Regions from separate parts of the Vibrio coralinecrosis genome, predicted to be linked through region 2. Evidence: predicted binding sites of a transcription regulator. Region 2 holds the regulator's gene; the other holds the start of a gene.
The links. The regulator PurR, encoded in region 2, represses purine synthesis genes. The targets are predictions, from matches to a motif close to TNANGNAAACGTTTNCNTNA.
Positions count from the first base shown of each region.

Region 1 (6,167 bases), 1.0 Mb from region 2:
GGTGTTGAGTTAGATCGCGTCGGTGGCTCAGTCGCTGCATTCACCAATCTCTATTTGCCACAAATTCACCGTGCCGGCTACGTTGCTCCTAATCTCCAACCTGAGAACTGGTTGGCAAGCCCTGGGGGATACGTAATGGATTCGATTCCCAATCTTTATGACTCGGTACTTGTGCTGGATTTTAAGAGCCTTTATCCATCGATTATCCGTTCATTTCTCATCGATCCCATGGGCTTAATAGAAGGCCTTAAATTGGAAGTAGGTAAAGGTGAAAATCAGGCTGTAGCAGGATTTCGCGGGGGTCAGTTTCATCGTCACAAACATTTTCTGCCTGAGATGATCGAACACTTATGGGCTGCCCGTGATGTTGCTAAGAAAAACAATGAAAAAGCCTTCTCACAAGCGATTAAAATCATCATGAACTCCTTCTATGGCGTATTGGGCTCTTCCGGTTGCCGCTTCTTTGATACTCGCCTAGCATCAAGCATCACCATGCGTGGGCATGAAATCATGAAGCAAACCAAGAAACTGATTGAGGAGAAAGGCTATCAGGTGATCTATGGGGATACTGACTCAACCTTTGTATCACTAAACGGAAAATTCTCGCAAAGCGAAGCCGATGAGGTTGGGCACCAGCTTGTTGAACACATTAATGCTTGGTGGACTGCTCACCTAAAAAACGAATACAACCTCACTTCTATCTTAGAGCTAGAATATGAGACTCATTATAAAAAATTTTTGATGCCAACCATTCGCGGCCAAGAAACTGGATCTAAAAAGCGTTATGCAGGCCTAATAGGTCAAGGTATAGAAGAGAAAATTGTCTTTAAAGGTCTGGAAAGTGCACGTACCGATTGGACACCGCTCGCTCAACGCTTCCAGCAAGACTTGTACAGTCTAGTTTTTCACGGTGAAGACCCTTCCAGTTACATTCGAGGTTTGGTTGAGAAGACCATGGCAGGTCAGTTTGATGAAGAATTAGTTTATCAAAAGCGCTTACGTCGAAAACTATACGAATACCAGAAAAATGTGCCTCCACAAGTACGTGCCGCTCGATTAGCCGACGAAATTAATGCTCAGTTAGGCCGTCCTTTGCAATACCAAAATAAAGGGCGAATAGAATACTTGATCACGATATTTGGTCCAGAACCCAAAGAGTACCTTAAGAGTACTATCGATTATCAACATTACATTGATAAACAACTCAAACCCGTAGCCGAAGCTATCCTACCTTTTATTGGCATCGACTTTGCGACACTCAGCGAACCGCAGCTAGGTTTATTCTGAACCAGCCGAGCTCTTACCCTATCTTAAATTCGGTTTTTTTGTACTGCTTCGCCAACCACTCACCGAAGCCATCAAGAATACCTATGACAGAGCGTTTTGCGATCACTCGGCCAGTGAGCAAAATCCCCAAGCGCTCTATCTCGACCTTTTTTTCTGGATAATAGCGCAGAAAGTTCTGACCACACTCGACAGGATCGTCAAACCAATTTTTGTCTTTGTACATAACCAATGAATAACTCGCACGTAGCAGCTTCTTAGCAATAATTTGCTGAGCTTTAGACTGCTCTTCTGGTGTTGCAGAGCGAGCAATACGATTACGATAAACAGCAACCCAATCTTCCACATCCATGTTCCAATGTTTAGCAATTTCCCAGCTCGGCTCATAGTCGCCAAAACATTCAGATAAGTCTTCACCATAAATACAAACAGAACAGTGGCGTAGCTGGAAACCCCAAGAAAAAATACTCTCTAAACTTGCTACTTCTTTCGCGAGTGTATTTTTTAAAGAGACCTCAGTGATGAAAGGGTAAGATTTCTGAAATCGCCACTTTATCGAGTTGAAGAGCGTTGTTCTGATATCACTAAAGCTCTCATGCGTAACGACTAGTACATCAAGATTCGAACGATGTGGCTTCGCTCGTTTGCGAGCCACGCTTCCATAGATATATACGCTGTGTAAATTATCGCCTAATCCTCCTCTTAGAAAAGCAATAAGATCATTGATGGCAGGTTGGTACCTTTCTTGAAAAGGTTGCTTAGGATCGATAACGGAAAGAAGCATTAAATTGATAGCAATAATTGTTAGACTTTCGATATCTTAATGTTCGCCTACACGCTTACACGAATCAAGATATTCCTTACCCTAAACTCTATGTATATAATACGACAATTCCATTCCACACTAAGGAAACACTTTTATGCCAAGGGCAAGTGAGCTTAAAAAAGGTTTTGCGATTGAATCTAATGGTAAAACTCTCCTGATCAAAGATATCGAAGTTACCACACCAGGTGGACGTGGCGGCGCAAAAATCTACAAACTGCGTTGTACTGACCTTTCCACTGGCGCACGAGTTGACGAACGTTTTAAATCGGACGACGTGGTTGAGACCGTGGACATGTTTAAACGTGCTGTGGCTTTCTCGTACGTCGATGGCGACGAATACATCTTCATGGATAACGAAGACTACACGCAGTACACTTTCAAGAAAGAAGAGATCGAAGAAGAGCTCATGTTCGTTACTGAAGAAATTCAGGGGCTACACGTTATTGTGGTCGATGGCAACGCTGTTGGTTTAGAGCTTCCTGCTTCCGTAGAGCTTGTTATTGAGGAAACCGATCCATCAATCAAAGGCGCATCAGCCTCTGCCCGCACAAAACCTGCACGTTTTGCAACAGGCCTTACGGTTCAAGTACCGGAGTACATAGCAACAGGTGATCGCATTGTGGTCAACACAACTGAACGCAAATACATGAGTCGAGCCTAATTATGTCTGAACTTATCTCTTATGATGACGCCATTGAGACGGCTTACGACATCTTCCTAGAGATGGCTGCGGATAATCTAGAAGCGGCAGATGTGATCATATTCACCGCTCAGTTTGATGACCGTGGTGCAGCTGAACTGGTTGAAACTGGCGACGATTGGGCGGGCCACGTAGGTTTTGAAGTCAACAAAGAAACCTACGCTGAAGTACGTATAGGCCTAGTCAATGAAGAGAATGATGTGTTAGATGAAGTGTTTGCTCGTTTGTTAGTGAGCCGAGATCCAGAACACAAATTCTGCCACATTCTATGGAAAAGAGATTAAGAACAAAAATACCCAAGCTGTGATAGCTTGGGTATTTTTAGGAATAGCTAGAGGACGAATTATCGATTAATCCGTCTTCTAGAATTCTGTAGGTTTCAACTGACAAGCATCATGCGTGTTAGTCTTCTACCTTGGCATTTTCTACACGGGCTTTTAGTTTTTGCCCCGGGCGGAAGGTGACAACGCGACGAGCACTGATTGGAATGTCTTCACCCGTCTTTGGGTTTCGACCTGGACGTTCATTTTTTTCTCGGAGATCAAAGTTACCAAATCCAGACAGTTTTACCTGTTCGCCACTCTCTAGTGCCTTACGAATTTCTTCGAAAAACGCCTCAACCGTTTCCTTGGCATCCCGTTTACTGTATCCGAGCTTCTCAAACAGGTTTTCTGCCAAATCGGCCTTTGTGAGCGCCATAAAACTTTCCTCAAAGCTGTGTTAAACATTGCTACCGAATGGGTAGCGCCAAAGCATTTTGCCCAGCCAATCAACAACATATCGGCTTTACTTGGGAAAGTGTATGCCAACCTTCTGATTTTCGCCAACTTTTTTGTTAAGAGAACGCAAATTAACCAAAAAAATCAGCAGTATATAGTATTCTTAATCTAGATTTATGTATTACTCAGGATGCAATCTGGCTCTATAAAACCAGAGATTAGCCTCCATATTTCTAGCTTCAAGGAATTTCATTCTGATTATATTTACATAAAACTCAAAAACGAATACTAACCAAGCTAAATCATCATTTTATCGCTACTGTCAATGATGCCTAAACCAGACTCACAGTAATAGCTAAAACCTAAACACCCCAACAACTAAATACTACTTTCCATCGACTTTTGTAACAGCCCCGATTATATAACCCAAAGTTACATTAACAATCTGTCATATTTTTATAAAATGATGAGATGAAGCTCAGATAGTCATACAAATCAAGTTGCATTGACACTGTCATCATGTAAATAGATAAGTATAAAAATATAAATGCAACTTACAACGTCTATGGTTAATACAAATCAATTACTACCGACAGGTAAACTGGAAGATAAGAGAGCATCGTGGTTCAAGGAATTAAAAGGCTTATTTGAAAACGAAACTCACCTATTTTTTAATCAAGTTCTGAATGCTCGCTTTAAACAAATAGATGAACTTATTCCTGACCTTAAATATCAAAGTTCATCAAAGAAGGTAAACTCAACCTACTACCAAAAAATCATTAGCAAGGAGTGCCCTTATCTACCGCAGGGTTGGCACACGATAGAACGTCAAGCCTATCAGTTATTCGATAACTGGGCGGAAGCTTGGTGCGAATATCTAATATGGCAAATTAAAGAAAAATATTGTGGTACTTCTTCCATGAGTGGAAGCTATCCAAAACAGATCTCAATCAATGAAGATAATTTCACTGATAGTGTCATTGAAGACATATCTAACCATGAACAGCAATATTATACTCTGCATTCTGATACCCCGATGAAATTGTCAGATGCAGTCACATTAATAAACCTTTCGACCTTTGTTAAAGAGCAACAATGGTACGAAATGCTTGGTTCAATTGAACTGTCAAACGCAGGGAGGCACTTTATACTGACGTATAATTCGGAAGAAACAACTGTCCCCACGATAGTCTCAACGGTGAGAATAAACTTATATGAAGACGCTAAGAATTGGCTTTATTTCTCATCTTTCTTTATGTCTCCAAACTGGCAGTTAGTTCCTAAGCGTAATATTCTGGCACAACTTGGAGTAACACATCATCTTCTCTCTAGCCCCCTGTCACTTTCAGCATCCGACTTTGACACACAAATTTGGCCGGAACTATCCACTAAACATCATTGTTGTGAGATCATTCGCATGACAGTCAGTGGAACTCAGAACCAGAAAATGTTCTTTTTGTACCTATCACAAAAGCGATTAATGAAGCAGCTTCACGAGAAAAACTTCGAGATCGCTTTTGTTGTGATCGAACAACCGTTCATGATCAAGTATTATGAGAGTCTACCCACTGACGCATACTGTCATATCAGTAGGAATACTCTCTCCGATAGCGGGTTTTCGACTTACAAGGGGCTGTGGTTGATAAAAAACCTTAACTATGAATTACAAAACTCTGACTTTAGAAAGTACAAAAGACAAACTTTAAGTCAGCTTAAACAACATCACAAGCCGGTGCTAGAAGAACATCATGTCCAGTTATCTATTTAGTCAAATTTTGTATACAAAAGCTGTGTTCTTAGCCCTTACTGCTACTCTAGTTCTAGTATGGACAGGCTATTTCTGCATGGCTTTAGCTAAAAGACACGGTTCTTTGAGCTTGAAGCAATATTCCTACTACATCTCATACACTGCGGGTTTGTTCATTTGGATATTGAGTAATAGCTACTTTCATACTGGGCTACTGAAAGAATTTGGAAATGCTATTGCAATTAATATGGCAGTAGTAGCAAATATTTCAGCCTTAGTGGCGTTTACTTCTGCTTATCTCTTTTCTGTAAAATTACAAACCTACTACGCTCATAAGTCCGTTGCTGCATGGCAAAGCCTTTCGGTGACGGTCATTGTCATCTTTGGAGTCATCTGTAACCTAGTTCCTGAACTAACGGTTAAAGGAGTTACAATTACGGGCCCAAGTCAATTTGAGCTAGACTTTGGCCCCTATACACAACCATTTTTCTTAGGGCTCACAGCACTAGTTATACTAACCTTCATCAACCTGCTATCACTTAAAAAATGTAGTAATAGGATCCGTCGTACAAGAATTAATTATATGATTCTTGGTATGACCATATTCATGTGCTCCACAGCAATAATCCAACTTGGTTTCACATTCTTTTTCAATGACTTCTCTTTGACCTGGCTACCACCAGCACTTTCAGTAAGTGAGATGTTGTTTATGGGCTACGCATTGCTTACATCGAGATTTTATAGCCCCAAATACGTTTTCTTTATCATGACCAGCGTAGTAGCTACCGCTTTGATCTATACGGGGCTGTTATCTGTTCTCAATGTATTTGACGATGTTAAGCGGACAGAAGTTATACTGATAGTGCTATTTGTAGGACTGACATGGCGAAA
Region 1 covers NZ_CP024627.1:1,155,587-1,161,753, reverse strand. Annotated here, with positions in the region: gene CTT30_RS05310 (DNA polymerase II) at 1-1,287, shown strand, start outside; gene CTT30_RS05305 (nucleotidyltransferase domain-containing protein) at 1,301-2,068, opposite strand; gene yeiP (elongation factor P-like protein YeiP) at 2,205-2,771, shown strand; gene CTT30_RS05295 (HI1450 family dsDNA-mimic protein) at 2,774-3,094, shown strand; gene ihfA (integration host factor subunit alpha) at 3,213-3,509, opposite strand; gene CTT30_RS05285 (acyl-homoserine-lactone synthase) at 4,077-5,297, shown strand; gene CTT30_RS05280 (hybrid sensor histidine kinase/response regulator) at 5,278-6,167, shown strand, end outside.
Region 1: the regulator PurR is predicted to act here: its motif matches at 3,629-3,648, upstream of ihfA (integration host factor subunit alpha).

Region 2 (6,167 bases):
TTCCCAGCGTTGCCAATAGACAGTCAATAAGTCTTCTAATGAGTATTTCTCAGGATCAACCAGTGAAGTTATAAAGCCTTCAATTTCACCTTTTGGGTCTTTGTAGAGGATGAGGCGTGCTTGCCAATGAGTCGGCAAATTAGGGTTATTGCGCTGAGCTTGCTGTGAAACAGGCATAGAGATAAGCATGTCGTTTTCAGCAAAACGCTCCAAAACTTCATATCTTACTTTGCGTTTCACAGGGGTTAGCCAGTGGCTATTGGAGGCAGCAGCATTCCACGATATCAATAGGTCGGCAGAAAAGTAGCAACGATCAAACAATGTGAGTGAGTTTGCTGGCACGTCTCCTAATAATCGGCGTGCCAGTGTTGTCTCACCGACCTGACAAGCATCGAATGCAGCCCCTACCATAAAACGTGTCTCGGTAGCCATCAGACCGACCAAGCGCAGTTGAGGATAAGGTTTATGTTTTTGAGAAATGAATCCAAACGCTTGCGCATTGTCTTCTGAATCTTGGCAACGAAAAGTGGTACCATCCACGGCCATAATGTTTAGCCCTAGCGCCTTATCCTTTACTAGCGCGTCGCTCTCCCATGCCGCCATAGAGGTTTTAAACAAAGCAGCGAGAGGAGCTTCGTCCAAACGTCGCCTAGAGTCAGTAAGTACGCTAGGTGCAACACGAGACCAAGAATCCTGAGGCTTAGGTTGGAGAGCTAGGTCAAGAGAACTGCATACTTCTTTGATTGATTTATTCCGTTGCAATCCCATCCAAATGACGAGCCAGACGGCTTGTTGCGCTGGTAAGCGTCGCCTTCTAATGCTTGCTTTAGACGTATCAAGCAAAGCTTGTTCTATCCATTCAAGCTGAATGGCATTAACTACAGACTCATAGTTTTTACCATCCTCGATAGTCTCATGTGCCAAAAGCAGCTCTTGAGCAAACATAAAAAATCCCCACTAACTTTGTTAGTGGGGATTATCATACGATCTCAGGATCGTTCAAGTCTCTAAAACGATCGGCATTAAACCTATTCGGTTGGCTTTTAAACAATTAGCGACTTAACTATTGAGTTTATTGACTAACTCCTGACGGCGCTCAGGAGGAATGACTGACCAATGTTTGCCATTGATAGCCCCTTCTAGAGCCCAGAGCAGTTCGAGTGAAACATCCGCTGAGTGGGTTGCCTGAATAGCTTTAAACGCTTCTACAGAGCCCGCTTCCTCTAGATTTTCCACGCTCTCGATTCCTGCTTTCTTGAGCATTCGCTCGGTTGCAAGGCGGAGGTTAGGTAAGTCCTTGAGGCGATTTGGTCGAGTCTTCGCTTGCGATGTTTTTTCTTTTTTGGCAATGGCCAACGCACTTTGTGCCAACGCAAGGGCACGAGTATGGCAAGAAGCTACATCATCCGTTAAAGCAAAATATTTGGTAACGACGGGAAAGCCTCGTTTTTTATAAACGTAGGGTTCTAAGCCTTCAGATTTGAATTGATTAGCCAGCTTGTCGTCGGCGCGGATATGGAGTTTATCGTTAACTACCAATGCGAACATTGTGTCGTCTGCGAAGATTCCGAATCCACCGAACATCGAACGTGACTTTATACGACCAAGCTGATCAAAAAGTCGCATCGAGTCTTTAAGTATTGGTTTATCCATGCTGTGTTATCTCGGTGTATATTATTATACGCCACCAAATTCAGGTCCGAGAGATTAGCAAAATAATGCAGATAAAGTGTCAGTAAGGTGTCATACCGAAATAAAATTCACTCGCTAATCCCTGAGTTCTAGAAAGATTATAGAGTGTTGTTTTAAACGATACGGATCGTTTGCATCTTTGCCCATCGGCAACCCCGCTACCTTTCAGTCTCCTGAGTCAGGCCGGAAGCTTTGCGTCCCACTCTTTCGAAGTGGTTTGCCCTGTTCGTGGCATTAGTCGAACATTTTAAGGATAAATAAAATTTGAGGTAAGTATCACATCTTGATTGATCAAATGTGATCTTGGTTCAAGTAAATTGCTTTAAAATGATATGTCCGACCAATAGATTGAGCTATCAGTCGGATGACAGCTAATGCTATTTGTTTAAGTTGTATACGGTATCGCGCACAACGATCTCAGGGTGCATTTCGAATACACGCTTCTCGTGTTCTTTGTCTTTGATGCGCTCAAGTAAAATTTCAAACGCATTTTTACCAACGCGACGTTTAGGTTGGTGGACTGTGGTTAGTGGTGGTGAGAAGTACTCGGCAAGTTCAATATTGTCGTATCCAATCACAGAAATATCTTCAGGAACACGAATACCTTTTTGCTGAAGTCGACTCATTAAACCTAATGCCATGGTATCGTTGAAACAAAATACGGCAGTTGGCTTGTTGTCCATAGCGACAATTTTATCGGCAGCCAATACAGCGGTATCACACTCGAAGTTACCTTCAAGAATCCAGTTTTCGTTGACAGAGAGGTTGGCTTCATCCATCGCTCGTCGGAAACCTTGGATGCGCTCTTGGCATGCAGCTTTTTCGAAGTGACCACTGAGACAAGCGATATCTTTGTGGCCATTGTCTATCAGATATTTAGTCGCTAGGTAGCCACCTTCTTCTGAATTGTCGATGATTTTATCGGCTTGAGAGCTTTCAGGTCCCCAATCCATGACCACTTTTGGAATATCCTTATGGCGGTCTAGCATCTCACTTAATTCTTCTGTGAGGTCAGAACACATAACGAGGATGCCATCTACGCGCTTTTCCGCTAGCATACGGATATAGTCACGCTGTTTCTCGTAAATGCCACCAGTATTACACAGGATCAATGTGTAGCCCTGACGGTAACAGTAGCTTTCTACGCCGTCGATGACTTCAGAAAAGAATAGGTTGGTCGATTGGGTAACAAGCATACCGATAGTTCGAGTGCTGTTACATTTTAAGCTTCGTGCGACCGCGCTTGGTGCATAATTCAATTCGGCAACGGCTTCCATGACTTTTTCTTGTGTTGCTTCAGCAACAAAGCGCGTCTTATTGATCACGTGAGAAACTGTTGTAGTTGACACGCCAGCTAGGCGTGCCACATCTTTAATAGTGGCCATAAGGTTCTGTCCTGTCGATGACTGCCAGGAAGTATATTCAGAGTGTAGAATAATTCGGCAGAAAGTATCAGAAACACAAAAACCGCTTTATTCAGCGGTTTGTCTCTAGTTCGTTCATTTTTATCGTTTGCGGTCACGATTCTAGACCGCAAACAGAAGAAGAGCAAATAAAAAACGAAGGTGTGATAAGTTTTAAATCACAGATCAACAATAAGGTTATTCACCTTTAAGATAGGTGCAATCAAGTTCAAGAAACGCAATCAGTAATGAAGCTGTTGCCGCGTAAAACCCAAATTCATCTAAAGCTTGGCACTTTCTAGTGAATTGTGGAAGCCAACTTAAAAGATGTTTATGAATAAACTGTTCCTGTTCGATAAAAGCATCTTCCATGTGGCGTTCTTGTTCTAACTCGTTGGAGCGGATAATCAAGTTTCCTAAAAAGTCGAGCTCAATCGCGAGGTGATCCGCAGGTTCATTCAGCGCTTTATCAACTTCAATGCCGTGTTTGGCCATTAGCTGTTCCATGTCTGTTGCAGGCTGATCATTGAGAAGCCCAGATTTGCCTATGTACACGGAAGCGTAGGGTAGCGCTGAGTCTTTGTCTGACTTTAGAAACAAATCGCAGAAGTCAGCGGCCAGTTCGAGCTGGGCATCTTCGCGATCGATAAGACGATTGAGTGCATCGACTAATTTGTTTATGGCTGACTTCAGATGAGGGTTTTCTCCCAGCCCAGTCAGAAAGGAACGGATTTCTTCTGAGTGATACTGCTGGAGGTTTTCCTCTGTTAACTCCTTGGCAAACAGGCTGGATAACCACCAGTAGATTTCAGCACGTTTTTCGTTGAATGCTTTGATTTCTTGCATTGGTTAAGACTCCTGGAAATTCTATTTATCAGTTTAACGAATAAAAATGAATAGCGGTAATGGCGGTTGTTTCAGATTGAGTGCAAAAATGGAAAGTTATTAATGGCCTAAGCGAGGTTTGTTTTGAATCAATAAAACATCGCCTTTCTGGTTTGAAAGCGGTCAAAAGCTAGAAATGTGACTGATTATGAATAGAATGAATGAGAGACAATTTCAAAATGTAATTAAGTGGTGTAAATGAGCTATCACGTATTAGTTGTAGAGGATGATGCCGCCACTCGCAGTAAACTGGTTGGTTACTTTCAGAATGAAGGTTACCAAGTGAGTGAAGCGGAAAGTGGAGAGCAAATGCGCGATACACTGCAAAATCATGCGGTTGATTTGGTGATGCTTGACATTAACCTACCTGGTGAAGATGGGCTAATGCTCACTCGTGAGCTTCGCAGTCAGTCTGATATTGGTATTATCCTCGTTACAGGACGTACGGATAGCATTGATAAAATTGTTGGTCTTGAGATGGGGGCCGATGATTACGTCACTAAACCGTTTGAACTTCGAGAGCTGCTTGTTCGGGTTAAAAATCTCCTTTGGCGTATATCGGCAGTACGAAGTGCTGATGAGCTGAGTGAGCAGAAAAAAGATGATGGCAATATTGTACGTTTTGCGGAGTGGACCTTTGATGTGCAGCGTCGAGCATTGAGTAAAAATGGTGAGCCAGTGAAGCTGACTAAAGCAGAATATGAATTGCTAGTTGCTTTGTCATCATACCCAAATCAAGTCCTGAGCCGAGAACGTATCTTGAATATGATTAGCCATCGAGTTGATGCGCCGAATGATCGCACCATTGATGTTCTAATAAGACGTATGCGCGCTAAGATGGAATTTGACCCCAAGAACCCGCAGATTTTTGTCACGGTACATGGCGAAGGGTACATGTTTGCAGGTGATTGACCTAAACAGATAAGCAAAAAAATACCGAGGCATGCCTCGGTATTTTTCATTTGATTAAACGTTACTGTCGGAAGCGTGTACTGCTTTCTCTTCGTAATCGGATGCCCAGTCACGTAACGATTGCCAGATGCGGCCCAGCGTTTCATGCCAATAGCGCTCAGTTTGCTCAAGATAGACAGCTTTCGGTGTGTACTTAGCCCACGCCTGAGTGACATTATCATGAGCCAAATAGTTGGTTGGCGCAGGGTAAGGCTTAAGACCGGCAGAATGGAATTCATTCAGTGCACGTTTCATGTGGCTGGCGGAAGTGACCACGACCAATTTTTTGCGCTTAACAAACGCAGCAGCTTGCCTTGCTTCTTCCCAAGTATCCTTCGCAGTTTCCAGCAGAATAATATCCGACTTTGAAACGCCTAATGCGAGCGCAACTTTGGCCATCATACGAGCATTACTGACTTCAGAACCGCCTGCGTAACCTGACAGAATCAGCTTAGACCCTGGGTAGATACGCATGATGCGTATCCCTTCCGTCAGGCGCATCAGGCCGGTGCGACTTAATTCAGACGTGGGAGGGATTCGGTCGTCCACAACATGGCCACTACCTAACACCATGACATAATCGATCGTCTCATCGACCGGAAAAAACGCAGAATACTGACGCTCAAGTGGCATCAGGAGACGAGAAGAAACTGGCTGGAATGCAATGAGAAAAATACCAATGAAAGAGAATAGAACAACAAAACAGCCTGTTTTTTGCTTCCTTGTAAACATAATCAGCATCAGGCCTAAAAAACCGATGATCAGCATTGCTGGCAAAGGCATTAAAAGGGATGACACCACTTTTTTCAGCTCAAACATACTTAAATAGTCCGAAAAAACACCAATTGATTTTAATTTAAGAGAATCCCTCTTTATATCTGCCTTTCTTATGACAGAATAGCAGCACGATTCGACATGATAACCTAAGCCGCCGTGACTGAAGACCGCAATTTCGACGATATTGCCCACAAATTTGTAAAAAACATCTACGGCTCCGATAAAGGAGAGATACGCCAAGTTATTGTTTGGGAAGAACTTGAACAACTACTATGTGCGGTTAATGGTAGCAGGAAAAGCCTCGATGTGCTGGATGCAGGTGGTGGATTAGCACAAATGTCGCAAAAGCTGGCTAAACTCGGACATCGAGTCGCTTTATGTGATCTATCTTTGGAAATGCTGCAACTAGCCAAGCAGGATATTGAAAAAAATGGCTTGCTTGAGCAGTATCGCTTGATT
Region 2 covers NZ_CP024627.1:2,166,730-2,172,896, reverse strand. Annotated here, with positions in the region: gene CTT30_RS10105 (IS4 family transposase) at 1-945, opposite strand, end outside; gene CTT30_RS10100 (TfoX/Sxy family DNA transformation protein) at 1,060-1,653, opposite strand; cyclic di-GMP riboswitch class I at 1,838-1,924, opposite strand; gene purR (HTH-type transcriptional repressor PurR) at 2,070-3,077, opposite strand; gene torD (molecular chaperone TorD) at 3,294-3,941, opposite strand; gene torR (two-component system response regulator TorR) at 4,179-4,892, shown strand; gene elyC (envelope biogenesis factor ElyC) at 4,947-5,750, opposite strand; gene cmoM (tRNA uridine 5-oxyacetic acid(34) methyltransferase CmoM) at 5,865-6,167, shown strand, end outside.